DNA from 3 places in the Brevibacterium sp. 'Marine' genome. Region 2 is predicted to be linked to each of the others. Evidence: riboswitches for the same ligand, from Rfam matches in the RefSeq annotation. Region 2 holds a riboswitch; each other region holds the start of a gene.
What was found. Region 2 has a riboswitch for thiamine pyrophosphate ahead of HF684_RS03740 (TenA family protein). Riboswitches for the same ligand answer to the same signal wherever they lie in the genome.
Positions count from the first base shown of each region.

Region 1: linked by a shared signal. The riboswitch ahead of thiC (phosphomethylpyrimidine synthase ThiC) and the one ahead of HF684_RS03740 (TenA family protein) in region 2 are both predicted to bind thiamine pyrophosphate.
Region 3: linked by a shared signal. The riboswitch ahead of thiO (glycine oxidase ThiO) and the one ahead of HF684_RS03740 (TenA family protein) in region 2 are both predicted to bind thiamine pyrophosphate.

Region 1 is NZ_CP051626.1:586,829-592,437, reverse strand. Features, by position in the region: gene HF684_RS02595 (DUF1684 domain-containing protein) at 1-1,435, opposite strand, end outside; gene HF684_RS02590 (M18 family aminopeptidase) at 1,571-2,875, shown strand; TPP riboswitch at 2,950-3,058, shown strand; gene thiC (phosphomethylpyrimidine synthase ThiC) at 3,054-4,862, shown strand; gene HF684_RS02580 (amidohydrolase family protein) at 4,961-5,609, shown strand, end outside.
Region 2 is NZ_CP051626.1:867,763-873,371, reverse strand. Features, by position in the region: gene HF684_RS03750 (alpha-L-glutamate ligase) at 11-1,027, shown strand; gene HF684_RS03745 (uridine kinase) at 1,021-1,701, shown strand; TPP riboswitch at 1,745-1,851, shown strand; gene HF684_RS03740 (TenA family protein) at 1,846-2,535, shown strand; gene HF684_RS03735 (NAD(P)/FAD-dependent oxidoreductase) at 2,600-4,081, shown strand; gene HF684_RS03730 (GyrI-like domain-containing protein) at 4,197-5,075, shown strand.
Region 3 is NZ_CP051626.1:1,696,039-1,701,647, reverse strand. Features, by position in the region: gene HF684_RS07610 (histidine kinase) at 1-654, opposite strand, end outside; gene HF684_RS07605 (DedA family protein) at 808-2,067, shown strand; gene HF684_RS07600 (2-dehydropantoate 2-reductase) at 2,021-2,986, opposite strand; gene thiE (thiamine phosphate synthase) at 2,983-3,666, opposite strand; TPP riboswitch at 3,678-3,782, shown strand; gene thiO (glycine oxidase ThiO) at 3,771-4,931, shown strand; gene thiS (sulfur carrier protein ThiS) at 4,928-5,185, shown strand; gene HF684_RS07580 (thiazole synthase) at 5,187-5,609, shown strand, end outside.

The sequences.
Region 1 (5,609 bases), 280 kb from region 2:
ACCCCTGCTGCGACCGCAGCTCGCGCTGGGCCTGGATGACGAACGCCGAGTATGCGCCGATGCCGATGACCGGAATCCGTGAGGTCAGCGCTTCGGTGGCGACATCGATGAGCCGCGACCGGGCCTTGCGCCCCAGCGGGGACAGATCCCCACCGGACATGGCGACCCCGTCGAAGCCGACCAGCGAGATCCGCCCGTCGTCGTGGTTGGGGTTGAGGATGGTGATGTCGAGGCCGAATCGTGAGTACCAGGGGCGGGTCACCTCGGCGCTGTTTTCGTCCCACCACACGTAGAAGAGGAACGGCACGTTGATCCCGGCCTCCGAGTAGAAGAACGGGGGACGCCGCTCACCTGCGGTGACGTCGAAGGGAACGACGTTTCCCTCGATCGGGGCCGGGCAGGTGGCGAACGAGGTGAACGCGAACGGGTAGTTCACCGCACGGTTGAAATCGACGACGAGCGACCCGTCCTGATTCGGCACTCCGAGATCGATGGTCCGCCACGCCGAGGTGGTGCTCCCGTTCGTCGAATCGTGGAAGTCCAGCTGGAGCCCGGTCTTCGGACACCCGGTGGCGAGCAGGTTCACCTCACCGTGCTGAGTGTCGAACGTGACGATTCCCGCCGCCTGCGTCTGCAGCTGCAGATCCTCTTGAGCGGTTTCGATCGGGTAGGTCTTGAACGGGTCGAACCGGGTGAATCGGGCGAGGAAGACGAAGTCCGGGTCCGGGTCGAAGACCGGAACCTCGAAGAACTTGCCCAACAGCGGGGACTTCGAATTGCGCACACGCACACCGAGGCGGCCGGCCCGGTCGATGAGTTCGTAGAGGACGTTGCCGACGGTGAACCAGTTGAGCGATCCGCCGGTCGGAAGTTTCGCGCTGAACCCGTTCTCCTCGACGCGGACCTGAGGTCGAGCGGGCACGGCTGCGTGTCCGCCGGTCGCCTGTGAACCGGCATCCGATCCGGCATCCGCACCAGCAGAACCATCCGCACCAGCCGCAGAATCTGCGCCCGCACCGGCCGCCGCGTCGGCCTGGTCCGTGACCCTCGGCAGGGTCGAGGTGTCGCTGGGCACGGCCGGGCTCGTCGCCCGGGTCGGCCCCGAGTTGGTCACACCCGCGCCGTTCGCCCCAGTCCCAGCCCCAGGACCTCCCCCAGTCCCAGCCCCGGAACCAGTCGAATCCGAACCGTCTCCGCCGTCGCCGACCGCGCTGAGCAGGTCGAACGTCTCCGCCGCTGGACCGGCCTTGATTCCGGTGTCCAGGGACACGGTCACCCACCCGTCGTCGACGGTGAAGGTGCCGGGGGCGTCGGTCCAGGTCGATTCGTCCTCGAGCCAGTGCAGCCCGACGACGCTGAGCCAGCCGAACGGTTTCGCCAGTGCCGAGTTCCGTGAGTCGCGCCAGGTGTTCCACTCCGTCACGAACTGGTTCACGTCGAACACTCCTTGCCGTCGCTGGTGCGGCAGCAGGATCGCTGCTCCCGCCTGATTCTCGGACCCGGTGGCAACCCGGCGTCTGAGACCTGATCTTCTTCACCTCCAAACTACCGCAAACGATAGGCTGGGGAAATGAATGAATCACTCCCGAGACCGGATCGGGCCGCGACGACAGCGGCCGACCTCGGCGACTTCGTCAGCGCCTCCCCCAGCTCCTATCACGCGGTGGCCACCGCCGCGAAACGCCTGGAAGAAGCCGGATTCTCCCACCTCGACGAGTCCGTTCCCTGGGCGCTGACACCTGGGACCGGGCACTACGTCATCCGGGACGGCGCGCTCATCGCGTGGATGAATCCCACCGTCACCGAGGCGGCTGACCGGTTCCGTGTGTTCGGTTCCCACACCGATTCCCCGGCGTTCAAACTCAAACCCGGCGGCGAGTACACCGCTGAGGGCACCCGTCAGGTCGGGGTGGAGGTCTACGGCGGGCCGTTGCTGAATTCGTGGCTCGATCGTGAGCTCGCCTTCGCCGGTCGTCTCGGCCTCGCCGACGGCCGCATCGTGCTCGCCCGCACCGGACCGATCGCCCGCATCCCGCAGCTGGCGATCCACCTCGACCGTCAGGTCAACGAGGGGCTGACCCTGGACAAGCAGCGTCATACCGCTCCCGTCATCGGCCTGGCCGACCTCGCCGAGGCGGACATCATCGAACTGCTCGCCGCGTCCGCCGGAGTCGATGCCGAGACCGTCGTCGGCCACGATGTCTACACCATCCCCACTCAGGAACCGGCCCTCTTCGGTGCGGCCGAGGAGTTCTTCGCCTCGCCGAGGCTGGACAACCTGCTGTCCGTCCACGCCGGTGTCACCGCGCTCACCCAGCTCGATGCCGACGGCCTCGACGGCATCCCCCTGTTCGCGGCCTTCGACCACGAGGAGATCGGATCGAATTCGCGCTCGGGAGCATGCGGCCCGTTCCTCGCCGACGTCACCGAACGCATCGTCGCCTCCTTGCTGCCGCAGTCGACGCGCAGCGATTATCTCGCGTCGATGGCCTCCTCGGTGTGTGTCTCCTCCGATGCCGGGCATGCTGCTCATCCGAACTATCCGGAACGACATGACCCGCATGTCCGCCCCCGCCTCGGCGGCGGTCCCCTGCTCAAGCTCAACGCTCAGCAGCGCTACGCCACGGATGCGGTCGGCACGGCCGTGTGGTCGCAGGCATGCACGGCCGCTGGGGTCGACTACCAGGATTTCGTGTCGAACAATGCGATGCCCTGCGGGTCGACGATCGGACCGCTGACCGCGACCCGACTGGGAATGACCACCGTCGACGTGGGTCCGGCCCTGTACTCGATGCACTCGGCCCGCGAGATGGTCGCGGTCTCCGATGTGCTCGCTCTCGGTGCCGCTGCGAAGGCGTTCCTCCAAGGCAGCTGACCTCGCACCCCCGGCGGGCCTCGAATCCGCCGACACCGCGGTTGTCCTCACCACGACGATCGTGATACGAATTGCACGACCCCACGGGAGCCCGCTGCACGGGCTGAGATCGGACTGCATCGTCCGAGACCGTAGAACCTGATCCGGTTGATACCGGCGTAGGAAGTGAGGACTGCAGATGACTGCATTCACCCCTGAAACACCCGCCCCTGCCACGACTTCGTCTGACGCAGATTCGCACGACGAATTCACCCTCGAGCAGTATCCGACGCATTCGCCGGCGTGGGTCGACGACACGGAGCACGGCATCCGCGTTCCCGTGACCCGCATCGAACTCGAGGACTCGAACGGCCGGGCCAACGATCCCGTCGACGTCTACCGCACCGTCGGACCGGGCAGCACTCCGGAAGAGGGACTTCCAGCTCTGCGATTTCCGTGGATCGAGGATCGCCTCGACACCGAAACGTACGCAGCCCGCGGCCACCGCATCGCCGATGACGGTCGTGCCGCCGTCCGCCGAGGTGCCCCGTCGCAGCAGTGGAAGGGACGCAGACCGGTTCCGCGTCGGGCCAAGACCGGTCGCACGGTCACCCAGATGCACTACGCAAGGCAGGGCATCATCACCCCGGAGATGCGGTTCGTCGCACTCCGCGAGCAGTGCGATGTCGAGCTCGTGCGTGCCGAACTCGCCGCCGGTCGGGCGATCATCCCGAACAACATCAACCACCCCGAATCCGAACCGATGATCATCGGCAAGGCATTCCTCGTCAAGATCAACGCGAACATCGGCAATTCCGCGGTCACCAGCTCCATCGCCGAGGAGGTGCAGAAGCTGCGGTGGGCCGCGAAGTGGGGTGCCGACACCCTCATGGACCTGTCGACCGGCAATGACATCCACACCACTCGGGAATGGATCATCCGCAACTCCCCCATCCCCATCGGCACCGTCCCGATCTATCAGGCGCTGGAGAAGGTCGACGGTAATGCGAACGCGCTGACCTGGGAGATCTATCGCGACACGGTCATCGAACAGTGTGAGCAGGGTGTCGACTACATGACCGTCCACGCCGGTGTGCTGCTGCGCTATGTTCCGCTCACGGCCGACCGGGTCACCGGGATGGTCTCCCGCGGCGGGTCCATCATGGCCGGCTGGTGCCTTGCCCACCACGAGGAGAACTTCCTCTACACCCACTTCGACGAGCTCTGTGAGATCTTCGCCCGCTACGATGTCGCGTTCTCACTCGGCGACGGACTGCGACCGGGGTCCATCGCCGACGCCAACGATGCCGCCCAGTTCGCCGAACTCGACACACTGGCCGAACTCACCGAACGTGCGTGGGCCCACGATGTCCAGGTGATGGTCGAAGGCCCCGGGCACATTCCGCTCCACCTCGTACGGGAGAACGTCGAACGCCAGCAGGAGCTCTGCCACGGCGCACCGTTCTACACCTTGGGTCCGCTGGTCACGGATATCGCACCCGGATACGACCACATCACCTCGGCGATCGGGGCGACCGAGATCGCCCGCTACGGCACGGCGATGCTCTGCTACGTCACCCCGAAGGAGCATCTCGGCCTACCCGACCGCGACGACGTCAAGACCGGGGTGATCACGTACAAGATCGCCGCGCATGCCGCGGATATCGCGAAAGGCCACCCCGGCGCGACGGCCCGCGATGATGCGCTGTCGAAGGCTCGGTTCGAGTTCCGCTGGCGGGATCAGTTCGCGCTCGGCCTCGATCCGGAGACTGCCGAGGCGTTCCACGACGAGACGCTGCCCGCGGAACCCGCGAAGACCGCGCACTTCTGTTCCATGTGCGGGCCGAAGTTCTGCTCGATGCGCATCTCCCAGGACATCCGCGACACCTACGGCAGCGCCGAGGCTCAGGAGGCCCTGGCAGGAATGCAGCGGAAGAGCCGCGAATTCCTCGCCTCTGGCGGAGAGGTCTACCTGCCCGATCCGACCGTCGGCCTCAAGGCGGACTGACCGTCGTTCAGGGCGTGGCGCGTCTATCGCAGTGTGCACGATTCGACTGACGCGCCAGGCCGTGAACGAGCGTTGCGGAGGCGATGTAGGTTGACGGTATGAGCGAACTTCAGCGTGCCTTCGACGCGCATCTGCACATCATCGATCCGACCCATCCGCTGATCGAGAACAACGGCTATCTGCCCGACCCATTCACGGTCGCCGACTATCGCGCGAGGCTGCAGAGCCTGCCCGAGGTGGGAGTCGACGTCGCCGGAGGTGCCGTCGTCTCCGGCTCGTTCCAGGGCTTCGACCAGGGGTACCTCGTCGAGGCGCTGCGGGGGCTCGGCGGCAGCTATGTCGGTGTCACACAGCTGCCGGATGCGACCACCGATGAACAGATCCGCCGCCTCGACGAGGCCGGCATCAAGGCGCTGCGCTTCAATATCGCCCGCGGTGGTTCGGCCACTCTCGATGCCCTCGACAGCTTCGCCCGACGGGTCCATGACCTTGTCGGATGGCATGCCGAGCTCTATATCGACGCCCGCACCATCGATGCCGACCTCACCGCACGCATCGCCGCACTGCCGGCGGTGAGCATCGACCACCTGGGCATGCACGAGGACGGACTGCCCACCCTGCTGCGCCTCGTCGAGGCCGGGGTGAAGGTCAAAGCCACCGGTTTCGGTCGCGTGGAACTCGACCCCGCCGAGGCGGTCCGTCGCATCGTCGACACCGACCCGACCGCGCTCATGGTGGGCACGGATC
Region 2 (5,609 bases):
AAGGTGCGCGATGAGTTCTCATACCCTGCCCGTCGGCGACGCTCCCGCGGTGCACATCATCCACGACAATCAGGAATGGATCGCTCCGTTCACGGATGCGCTCGACCGCCTCGGCGTCGCCCATGTCGAATGGCTGCTGCCCGAGACCACGATCGATCTTGCCGCCGAACCTCCTGCCGGCCTGTTCTGGTCGCGGCTGTCGGCGTCGGCGCACACCCGCACCGATCCGCAGGTGAAGGAGTACGGGCGAGCGGTCCTCGACTGGCTCGCCGCCGCCGGCCGCCGAGTCATCAACGGTCGCGACGTCTACGAGCTCGAGGTGAGCAAGATCCGACAGCATCGCGAGCTGGCCGGCCAGGGCCTCGACGTGCCACGCACCGCGGCCGCGTTCGGATCGCAGGCGCTCGTCGAGGCGGCTGCCGGCTTCACTCCCCCGTTCATCACCAAGCACAATCAGGGCGGCAAGGGCCTCGGTGTGCGCCGTTTCGACTCCCTCGCCGAGCTCGAGGCAGCCGCCGATGAGTTCGCGCCCGGTGGCACGAATGCGCCGATCGACGGAATCACGCTCATCCAGGAATATGTGCAGCCGGCTCAGCCGTTCATCACCCGCGCCGAGTTCATCGGCGGACGTTTCCACTATGCGGTGCGCGTCGACGTCTCAGGTGGGTCGTTCGAACTGTGCCCGGCCGATGCCTGCGAGGTCCCGGGTGCCGGGGCCAGCCCGGACGTTCCCCAGTTCGCCCGTCGAAACGACGTCACGGCCGCAACCCCGCTCATCGCGCGCCTCGAGACGCTGCTCTCAGGTCTCGGCATCGAGATCGCCGGCATCGAGTTCATCGAAACCGCCGACGGCCGCGAGGTCGTCTACGACATCAATACGAACACGAACTACAACCCGTCGGTCGAGTCCGCCGAACTGTCGGCCGGCCGGCAGCCAGCCGTTGACCGGATAGCGCAGTACGTGTCCGACACCCTCGCCGAGGCGTCCCCGCCGTCGGTGTCCCCCGCCGGGTCCGCAGCGTGGTGAGTTCCCGGGCCCGAGTTCTGATCGATCTGCTGGCAGAGCTGCGCACCGTCCGGCCGGGGCAACGTGCCCTCATTGCCCTCGATGGGGTCGATGGGGCCGGGAAGACGATGCTCGCTCACGAGCTCGTGAAGTTGGCCAAGACCGCTGCGGACGTTCCTGGACAAGATTCCCACCGACGGGTCGCCGCCATCAGCATCGACGGCTTCCACCATCCTCGGGAAATCCGCTACGCCCACGGCAAGGGACCAGACACTTTCTATCGTCATTCCTACGACTACGAAGCTTTCGTCGAGTCCGTCGTCGAACCGTTTCGTCGAGGTGATGCGATCGTTCCAGCTGTGTGGGACGTCGACGAGGACGGTCCGCTGGCGCCGGAGCCTCGGAGTCTGCCGAAGGACTGCATCCTCCTCGTCGAGGGGATCTTCCTCCACCGTCCCGAGTTGGTGGGTCTCTGGGATGCGAGCATGTGGGTCGAGGTGCCGTTCGAAATCTCAGTACCACGCGGAAACGAGCGGTTTGCCGGAGGTTTCGCCGCCGATCCCGAGGCCGCGTCGAATCATCGCTACGTCGGCGGTCAGCGTCTCTACTTCTCCGAGGCAGCTCCGTGGGAGAAGGCAACATGGGTGCTCGACAATCGCGATCTGGATCGGCCAGTCCTGACCTGCCGGAACTGATTCGATCACTCTGGCAACAGTTCTTGTCGCGGGTGATAGTGTCGAAGTCCTACAGGGGAGCGCCGAGCGAGCCGGCGCTGAGAGTGCATATGCAGACCCTTTGAACCTGATCCGGTGAGCACCGGCGGAGGGAGTGGAATCGCAATGACCACCACAGACTTGGACACGTCGATCAGCGTGGCCGCTGACGGAGCGGTATCGGCACTGCTGCGATCAACCAGCCGGCAATGGGCGGAGGCCGTCGACCACCGGTTCGTCAGGGAACTGTTCGCCGGTACCGTCGACGACACCGTCTTGCGCGACTATCTGGTGCAGGACTATCAGTTCTTCGAATCGTTCCTGTCCATGCTCGGCGCCTGCGTGGCCCATGCCGATGAGCTCGACGCGAAGCTGCGATTCGCCCGACAGTTGGGCATGCTCGTCGCCGACGAGGACACGTATTTCGTCGATTCCTTCGCCGAGTTGGGAGTCGCGCCCGCCGCCTACCTCCACCCCGAACTGACCATACCGACGGCGGGCTTCCGCGATCTCATGGATGCTGCTGTCGCCTCGGCGTCGTATCCGCAGCTGCTCGTCGTCCTCGTCGTCGCCGAATGGCTCTACCTCGACTGGGCCGAGTCCCGTGAGGAGATGCCGAAGCGGCAGGTTCACCGAGGATGGATCGACCTCCACCGAGGCGAGGCCTTCCGCGAGTGGGTGCAGTTCCTCGTCGACGAGCTCGAACGTGTGTTCCCGACCGACGACGAGGGCGCAGAGGCCGAGACCCTGAACCGCACCTGGAATCAGGCCGTCGATCTCGAACGCGCCTTCTTCGACACCGCCTACGGCAGCTGAGCCGCACTCAGCCGCCCGGGACTGCGCATCTCGGCCGCCCAGCCCACTGGCCTAGACTGGCCTCATGAGCACAGGTGTTGATGCAGTCGTCGTCGGATCTGGTCCCAACGGCATGTCTGCCGCGGTCACTCTGGCCCGGGCCGGACTCTCCGTCGAGGTGTTCGAAGCTGAAGCCACGATTGGCGGTGGTGCCCGCACACTCGACCTCGGCCTGGCACCCGGCATCACCCACGACATCTGCTCGGCCGTTCATCCCCTGGCGATCGCCAGCCCCTTCTTCGTCGACTTCGACCTGCGCGCCCGCGGCATGGAGCTGACCACCCCCGAGATCTCCTACGCCCAACCCCTCGACGGGAAACCGGCCGCGCTGGCCTTCCACGATCTCGACGAAACGGTCGACCGCCTCGGCGAGGCGGGACCGGAATGGCGGCGATTCTTCGCCCCGTTGCTCGACCGTGTCGATGACGCGATCTGGCTCTCCCTCGGTGACAAACGCTCCGTGCCCGAGACCCTCCGCGATGTTCCCGGCATTGCGAACGTCGTGAAATTCGGTCTGCGGCTCCTGTCCCAGGCCAGCCCCGCGTGGAACATTCCGCTGTCCCACGAGTCGACGCAGTCCCTGTTCACCGGGGTCGCCGCGCACGCCATCGGCGGGCTGCCGGCGATGGGCACCGCGGCGACGGCCACGATGCTCTCCACGGTCGCCCATGCCGGAGGCTGGCCCTCCCCCATCGGCGGATCTCAAGCGATCATCGACCACCTCGTCGCCGATCTCGAAGCTCACGGTGGCACCGTGCACGCGAACGCCCCGATCACCCACGTCACCGACCTGCCCAAGGGCCGCGCCTACCTGCTCGACACCTCGGCGCTGAACGCCGCTCAGATCTTCTCCGGCCTGCTGCCGGCCCACGTCGACACGAGCCTGCGAACGTTCAAGCACGGCAACGCCGCGGCCAAGGTCGACTTCGTCCTCAATGGTCCGGTCCCCTGGTCCGACCCCGAGGTCGGCCGTGCCGGAACGATCCACGTGGGCGGCTCACGTGCGCAGATGGCCGCCGCCGAGGCGCAGGTGATGAATGGACGGATGCCCGACCATCCCGTGTGCCTCGTCTCCGACCCGACCGTGTTCGACCCCTCCCGCGAGGTGAACGGCCTGCGGCCGCTGTGGACGTACGCGCACGTGCCCTTCGATTGCCCGCTCGATCCGACCGAATACGTGACACGGCAGATCGAACGCTTCGCCCCGGGCTTCCGCGACCGCATCGTCGCCCACAACGCCATCCCCGCCTCCGAGATGGCCGGGCACAACCAGAACTACATCGGCGGGGACATCGCCACCGGCGTCGTGTCCTTCTACCGGATGATGGCTCGCCCGCGCCTGACCTGGGACTCCTACAGCCTCGGCGTGCCCGGGGCGTTCCTGTGTTCGGCGGCGACCCCGCCGGCCCCGGGCGTACACGGAATGAACGGCTGGTTCGCCGCACGCCGAGCGCTGAAGACCCGCTTCGGAATCGACGAGGCACCCAGCCTGGCACCGGGCGACTGACGGAGTGCGTCCCCGCAGGGACGCACCACCATCCCAAACCTGATCGAATCGGGCACAGATTGTCGGGCGGGACACCCTGGGCCACGGGAAGTATGGATGAGTGAAGGGAGAGATCGTGATCGCTGAACTCAATACACTCATCGACGCCATCGAGTCGAACCTGACTGCCGATTCCGCGGAGTCCGTCGAGATCGGTGCGCTGGCCGCCAGGCTCGGCACGACCGAGTATCACCTGCGGCGGATGTTCTCATCGCTGGCGGGAATTCCGCTCTCGGAATATGTCCGCAGGCGCAGAATGACCGTCGCCGCCGGTGACGTCATCGACGGCGAGGATCTGCTGAGTGTAGCCGTGCGGTACGGATACGGATCGACGGAGGCATTCACGCGCGCCTTTCGGTCCGTCCACGGTACGGCTCCGTCCGAGGCTCTGCGAAATGGCGGTCCCCTTCGCAGCCAACAGTCACTCAGGTTCCGCCTGACGATCGAAGGGAGTTCGACCATGGACACCAGAATCATCGACCACCCCGCATTCGCACTCATCGGCCATGCTGTGCGTGTGCCGCTCATCCACGAAGGAGAGAACCCGCACATCCGCGAGTTCGTCGCTTCACTCCCGCACACCGAGCACGCACGGCTCAGAACGCTGTCGGACACGACCCCGACAGGACTACTTCAGGTCACGGACGGGGTGGATCCGGACTACCGAGAAGGAACCGACCTCACCTACCTCCACGGGGTCGCGGTCTCAGCGGCCGCCTCGGCGCCGGAGGACCTCGATGTCATTGATGTCCCGGCGGGGATGTGGGCCGTCTTCACGGCACACGGCCCGTACCCGCAGGCGCTTCAGGACACGTGGGCGGCCACGGCCGGCGAATGGTTCCCATCGAATCCGTGGCGGCTGCGTCCGGGGCCTTCGATCGTGTCGATTCTCGATCGCGCCGAGGATTTCAGAACGGCGACGACCGAACTCTGGCTGCCGGTGGAACGGGACTGACTCAGCTCCGCAGCCACCGGTCGGCATCGTCGTCGCAATGCCGGTCAACCACCTCGGGGGCGGTGTCGATGACGTCGTTCAGCCCCGAACGTCGTATCCAGGTGCCAGCCCGCCATGAGGCTCGCGGGCCGATCATCGGTATTGCCCGCGGTGGGGATCGTCTCCGGTTCCTCGCCGAGGTGACCCTGCCCTTCCCCCTGGAAGGTGAGGGCCGAGGTGGACTCCGTCGAACTCCTCGGACACCTGTGACCAGTCCGGGATGACCCAACGGCCCTTGCGGCCGGTGGCCTCGAACCAGGTCTGACGGCGTTGGGCGGCGACATCGGCGGGCCCTACGTCATTCGGCTCGGATTCTGGTTCCCGCTGTGATTCCGAACCCGCACCGCACGGCTGCAGACGGTCGCGGCGACCCCTGCACCTTTTCGACGGGAGAGCCGGCGGCGCATGCGGCGCTGCGGAGCTCAGCCAGGGCACGCGCTTCCGCTGTGAGAGGTTCGGCCCAGGCGCCGAATTCGTCATCGTGCCCGCGCTGGG
Region 3 (5,609 bases), 830 kb from region 2:
GAGCACGGACAGGGAGACGACGTTCTGCTGCACGCCGTCGTGCAGGTCGCGCTCGATCCGGCGTCGTTCCTCGTCGATGGCGAGAACGACTCCACGGCGGGTTGTCAGCAGTTCGCTGATGCGGGTGTAGACGGCGAAGGGGCGCTTCACCTCGACGAAACGCGCATCGATGCGACCGTGCGCCCAGCTTGCCGCCTCGGACAGGGCGATGGCGCCGATGAGGTTCGCCGCCCCGTAGAGGACTCCGACGAAGAGTGTGGGCTGGGAGATCGACCACATGTCGAATCCGATGTTCACGGCTCCCCCGATGAAGAATCCTTGGAAGAGCGAGCCGAGAGTCACGACGACGAATCCGCCGAGGAGGTTTGCAGTGGGGATGATTGCCACTGCTGCGATGAGGCCGTTGCCGAGCAGGAACCGGCGGTGGGTCGGTGCGGAAGCGAGGACGAGTCCGAACCCGTGAGAATGCCGGGCGAGCTCCCAGTCTCGCACCTTGGCGGCCACTCGTGATGAGGGTGAGAGCACGGAGGCGGCGAGGAGCGGAAGACACAGCAGACCGCCCCACACCACCGCGAGGACGGAACGTGCCCAGCGCGCGGCGAACATCCGGGCTTCGGGAGGACGACGGGTGGACAGCGCGCTCGGCCAGGGCATGAATCGATCGTAGCAACGCCCAACACCGGCTCACAGGGGTTCGACCGCAGTCTCGGATTCCGGTTTCCCGCAATGGCGGCTGCCGGTCGACCGCACCGACTGTGTGCCCGACCGCGTACCGTCCCTGCCACCCGGTGCCTAGCGTGGATGACTATGGATCTCGCACTCGAGCTGCTCACCGCCACACTCACCTCACCGTGGGTGTACCTGCTCATCGCCGTGGCTGCGGCGCTGGACTCGCTCGTGCCGATCGTGCCGTCGGAGACTCTGCTCATCACCGCTGCGACCTTCGCCGCTGCGGGTCAGCCTCACCCGGCAGGACTCGTCATCGCCGCAGCCGGCGGCGCTCTCCTCGGCGATCTGGCCGCTCACCTCGTCGGCCGCTTGGCCGCTTCGGGTGTCGGCCGGTGGCGGCGGTGGACTCGAATTGCGGAGCTCCTCGACTCCGCCCGCACGGTCTTCTCACGCCGAGGCGGGACCGTGCTCATCGCCGGTCGGTTCGTTCCCGGGGGCCGCAGCTTGGCGACGATCGGATCCGGCCTGCTCGGATCTCCGACCCGCACCTTTCTGCTCTGGGACGGAATCGGGGCTCTGGCCTGGGCGCTCTATTCGACGGGTATCGGACTCATCGGAGGCACGATATTCGATGACCGGCCGCTGCTCGGAGTCGCTTTCGGCATCGGCATCGCCTTGGCCATCACCGGTGCGGCCGAACTCGTCCGACGATTACGCCGGCGCAGACACGGACGTAGCGGACGCGGCGAACGCCGCCGACGCAGCGGACGCAGCCGACGCCGATTCGACGAACTCCGAGCCCGAGATGTCATGATGGAGGGGATGTCTCAAACACATGTGTGGTACGTCAGCTACGGATCGAACATGGCTCGCGATCGGCTCGCCTGCTATCTGCAGGGCGGGCGACCGCCCGGCGCTAAGGTGACTTATCCAGGTGCCAGAGACGCAGCACTGCCCCGTGCCGAAGCCGGGATCGAACTGCCCGGAACGATCTACTTCGCCGGCGAATCGAAGGTCTGGGGCGGCGGAATGGCCTTCTACGATCATTCTGTCCCCGGACCGACCCCGGCCAAGGCCTACCTCATCACCGCCGAACAGTTCGCCGATGTGGCCGCCCAGGAGATGCACCGCCCACCCGAGCCCGACAGTCCGCTGGAACGCCTCGTCTTCGACCTGCCGGCCGGCAGCTCCCATTCTCTGGGCCCGGGCGGCTACGAAACGCTGCTCGTCCTCAATGTCGCCGATGGCGTCCCCATGGTCACATTCACCGCTGCCCACAGTTCGTCCGACATCCAACACACTCAGCCGCAGGAGCCGTATCTGGCGATGCTGCGCACGGGCACAGCCGAGGTCAGAGCCGCTTCTGGGCTTCCCCAGCCCGCAGCTGCACAAGCGTGAGGTCGAGCAGCGGAGTCGCGACTCCCAGCTCCTCTGCCTTGGCCGACAGATCGCCGAGGATGTGCTCCGTTTCGCTCGGCAGCCCTGCCGTCACATCCCGGTAGAGGGATGAGGTGAAGGCAGAGCCGTCCTCGGTGAGCATCTGCAGCGTCATGTCGTGAGAGGCCTCCGACACCGGGTGTCCGGCCGCGGCCGCCACGGCTTCGAGTTCGTCGATGATGGCATGCACGTGCGATCTGCCGCCTGCTGCCATGATCGCCCCGACCGGGGCGCGGAACAGACAGGTGACGACTCCCGCGGCGGCGATGAAGGTCCACTTCTCCCACAGCCCGTCGATGACTCCATCGACGATCTGGAGTTTGAATCCGGGGGCGTCGAGGGCCTCGGAGATTCGCGTGGGTACGGCCGCGCCGTGAAGATCGCCGATGGTCATCACCGCAAGGTCGGTGAGCTGGACGACGGCTCCGTCTCTGATCGTGCCGACGATCTTGACGAACCCGCCGAGCACCTGCCCGGGGTACCTGTTGTGAAGCTTCTCGATCTGGGCCATGCCGTTGAGGAACGGGATGATCGTCGTCTGCTCTCCCACAGCCGGTCCGATATCGTCGATGACCGAGTCGAGTCCACCCGCTTTGACCGCGACGAGGACGAGGTCGAAGGTCCGCGTTGAGGCACTGAGCTCCTCGGCGGTGATGACATCGACCTGGTTCGTCCGATCGGCACCGGGAGCGGTGAAGCGCAGTCCGTCCGCGCGGACCGTCGCCGCCCGAGCCTGCCGGAGCAGGAACGTGACATCGCGCCCGGCTTCCTGCAGATAGGTGCCGAACGCTCCGCCGGTGGCGCCTGCCCCGGCGATGAGAATCGACAGGTCGGCGCCTGCACCGCGTCCGGTGGATGTGCTGTCAGCTGCTGGGGTCATTCCAACTCCTCCGTGAGCACCCGTGCGACCGCAGCGGGGTCGTCTGCCGAGGTTATCGCACGGACGACGACGGCACGGTTCGCGCCCGCCTGCCGGATCGCGTCCAGTCTCTCCCCTGCCGCGATGCCGCCGATCGCGAACCACGGTTTGCTCGCCTTCGCGGCGGCAGCGGTCAGCAGTGCCGTCCCCACTGCGGCACGGCCGGGTTTCGTCGGGGTCTCCCAGACCGGCCCGACGCAGAAGTAGTCGGTTTCCGGGTCCGCCTCGGCGGCGAGCGCCTGCTCGAGGGAATGGGTGGAGCGTCCGAGGATGACGTCGGGGCCGAGCACGGCCCGGGCCTGACTGCTGGTGAGGTCGCCTTGACCGACGTGGAAGACATCTGCGTCGGTCAGCAGCGCGACATCGGCGCGGTCGTTGACGGAGAAGAGTCTGCCGTGGCGTGCGGCGACATCCCTGAGGACTTCCAATGCTGCGATCTCGGCGCGGGCCTCGAGGCTCTTGTCCCTCAGCTGGATGATGTCGACTCCCCCGCGGTAGGCGGCGTCGAGGAACTCGGCGAGGTCGCCTTGAGCGGTCCGGGCATCGGTGCACAGGTAGAGCGACGCTTCGGCCAAACGGGCCTGCCTCCAGGCTCTCTTCGTCTGCCGCGCTGCGGTGCGCGGTGGCATCTGTGTGGTCATGGTCATAGAGTAGAGGAGTTCGCGGGAGCCTCCCAACGAGGCTGAGAGGGCGTAAGAGCCGACCGTCAGACCTGATGCGGATCATGCCGCCGGAGGGAGTAGCTGTGAGAGTCATCATCGTCGGCGCCGGGATCATCGGCCTGTCCACGGCCTGGTATCTGCGCCGTTTCGGTGCCGATGTCACCATCATCGATCCTGCCCCCGCCCAGGGTGCGAGCCATGCCGCCGCGGGGATGATCGCTCCCGCTGCCGAGGTGGTCTGGGGGCAGACTCCCCTGTATCCGCTGATGCGGACCTCGGCTCAGATGTTTCCGGAATTCGCCGCCGAGGTGGCGAGCGCCGCCGGCACCGATCTCGGTTTCACAGATGCCGGGACCTTGGTGTGTGCGGGTGACCGGGCTGATCTGCAGGCTCTGCGGGAACTGCGCGAAGCACAATCGCGATCGGGTTTCGCCACCGAGCTCATCACCGGCAGTGCCGCCCGCCATATCGAACCGTCGCTGTCGCCTGCCGTGGCCGGGGCTGTGCACATTCCCGGTGATCACTCGATCGATCCGCGTCGTGTATCGGCGGGACTGCTGTCTGCTCTTGCGGCTGGCTCAGAATCGCTCCTCATCCGGCAGCGGGTGGCCGAGCTGCTGGGGGATGGTGCGGCGACAACCGGCGTCACACTGGGAGACGGCCGCCGGTTGGAAGCCGACCAGGTGGTCGTCTGCGCCGGCAGCGCCACCACCGAGATCGCCGGTGCCCCGCCGCTGCCGATCCGGGAAGTCTGGGGTGATGTGCTGCGCTTGCGTGCCCCCGCCGAGGCGACTCCCCTGCTGACTCGGACCATCCGCGGGTTGGTCAACGGTCGTCCTGTCTACCTGGTTCCCCGCCCCGACGGTGAGATCGTGCTCGGTGCCAGTTCCCGTGAGGACGGGCTCTCCGGCACCCCTGCCGGGGCGATCCACCGGCTGCTCTCTGACGGGCAGCGATTGGTCCCGGGCATCCTCGACGCGGAGATCACCGACATCACCACCCGTGCTCGTCCTGGTTCTCCCGACGACCTGCCGATGATCGGGCGCATCGATCCCGGCTGCGTTGTGAGCACCGGCTACTTCCGACATGGCATCCTCTTGGCCCCGTTCGGCGGCCGGCTCGGCGCCGAGCTCGCCCTGGGTGCTGCCTCCGACTGGCCTCCTGACGGGACGCTCGAGTCCGTGTCCCCACACCGCTTCACCACAGACCACACCACCGCCTACCCGATGAGGAGCAACTCATGACCGATCGCGACCACCCACCGACCATCGTCCTCAACGGCGACCATCATGAGCTGCCGGGTGCCACCTCGGCGCTCGACCTCATCGCCGAGGTCACCGGACGGGAACTGAATCCCGATGGGACACCGGCCGACGGCGGACGCTTAGGGCTGGCCCTGGCCGTCGACGGCGAGGTCATCCGTCGCGGTGCCTGGTCCGGGTTCGCCCTGGCCGACGGGCACACCGTCGACATCGTCACCGCAGTGCAGGGAGGCTGAGATGAGCTGGATGGTCGATGACGTGGAGATGTCGTCTCGCCTCGTGATGGGCACGGGCGGGGCGAGTTCCCTGAGCATCCTCGAAGACGCCCTCGTGGCCTCGGGAACCGAGCTGACCACAGTGGCGATGCGGCGCTTCGACGCCGAGTCCCGGGACTCGGTGTTCACCATGCTGCAGCGTCTGGGAATCCGGGTGCTGCCGAACACCGCCGGCTGCTATACGGCCCGGGATGCCGTGCTCACCGCCCGACTGGCCAGGGAGGCCCTGGAGACGAACTGGGTGAAGCTCGAGGTCATCGCCGATGAGGACACCCTGCTCCCGGACCCCGTCGAGCTCTTCACCGCCGCCGAGGAGCTCGTCCTCGACGGGTTCACGGTCTTCGCCTACACGAACGATGATCCGGCTCTGGCGAAACGTCTGGAG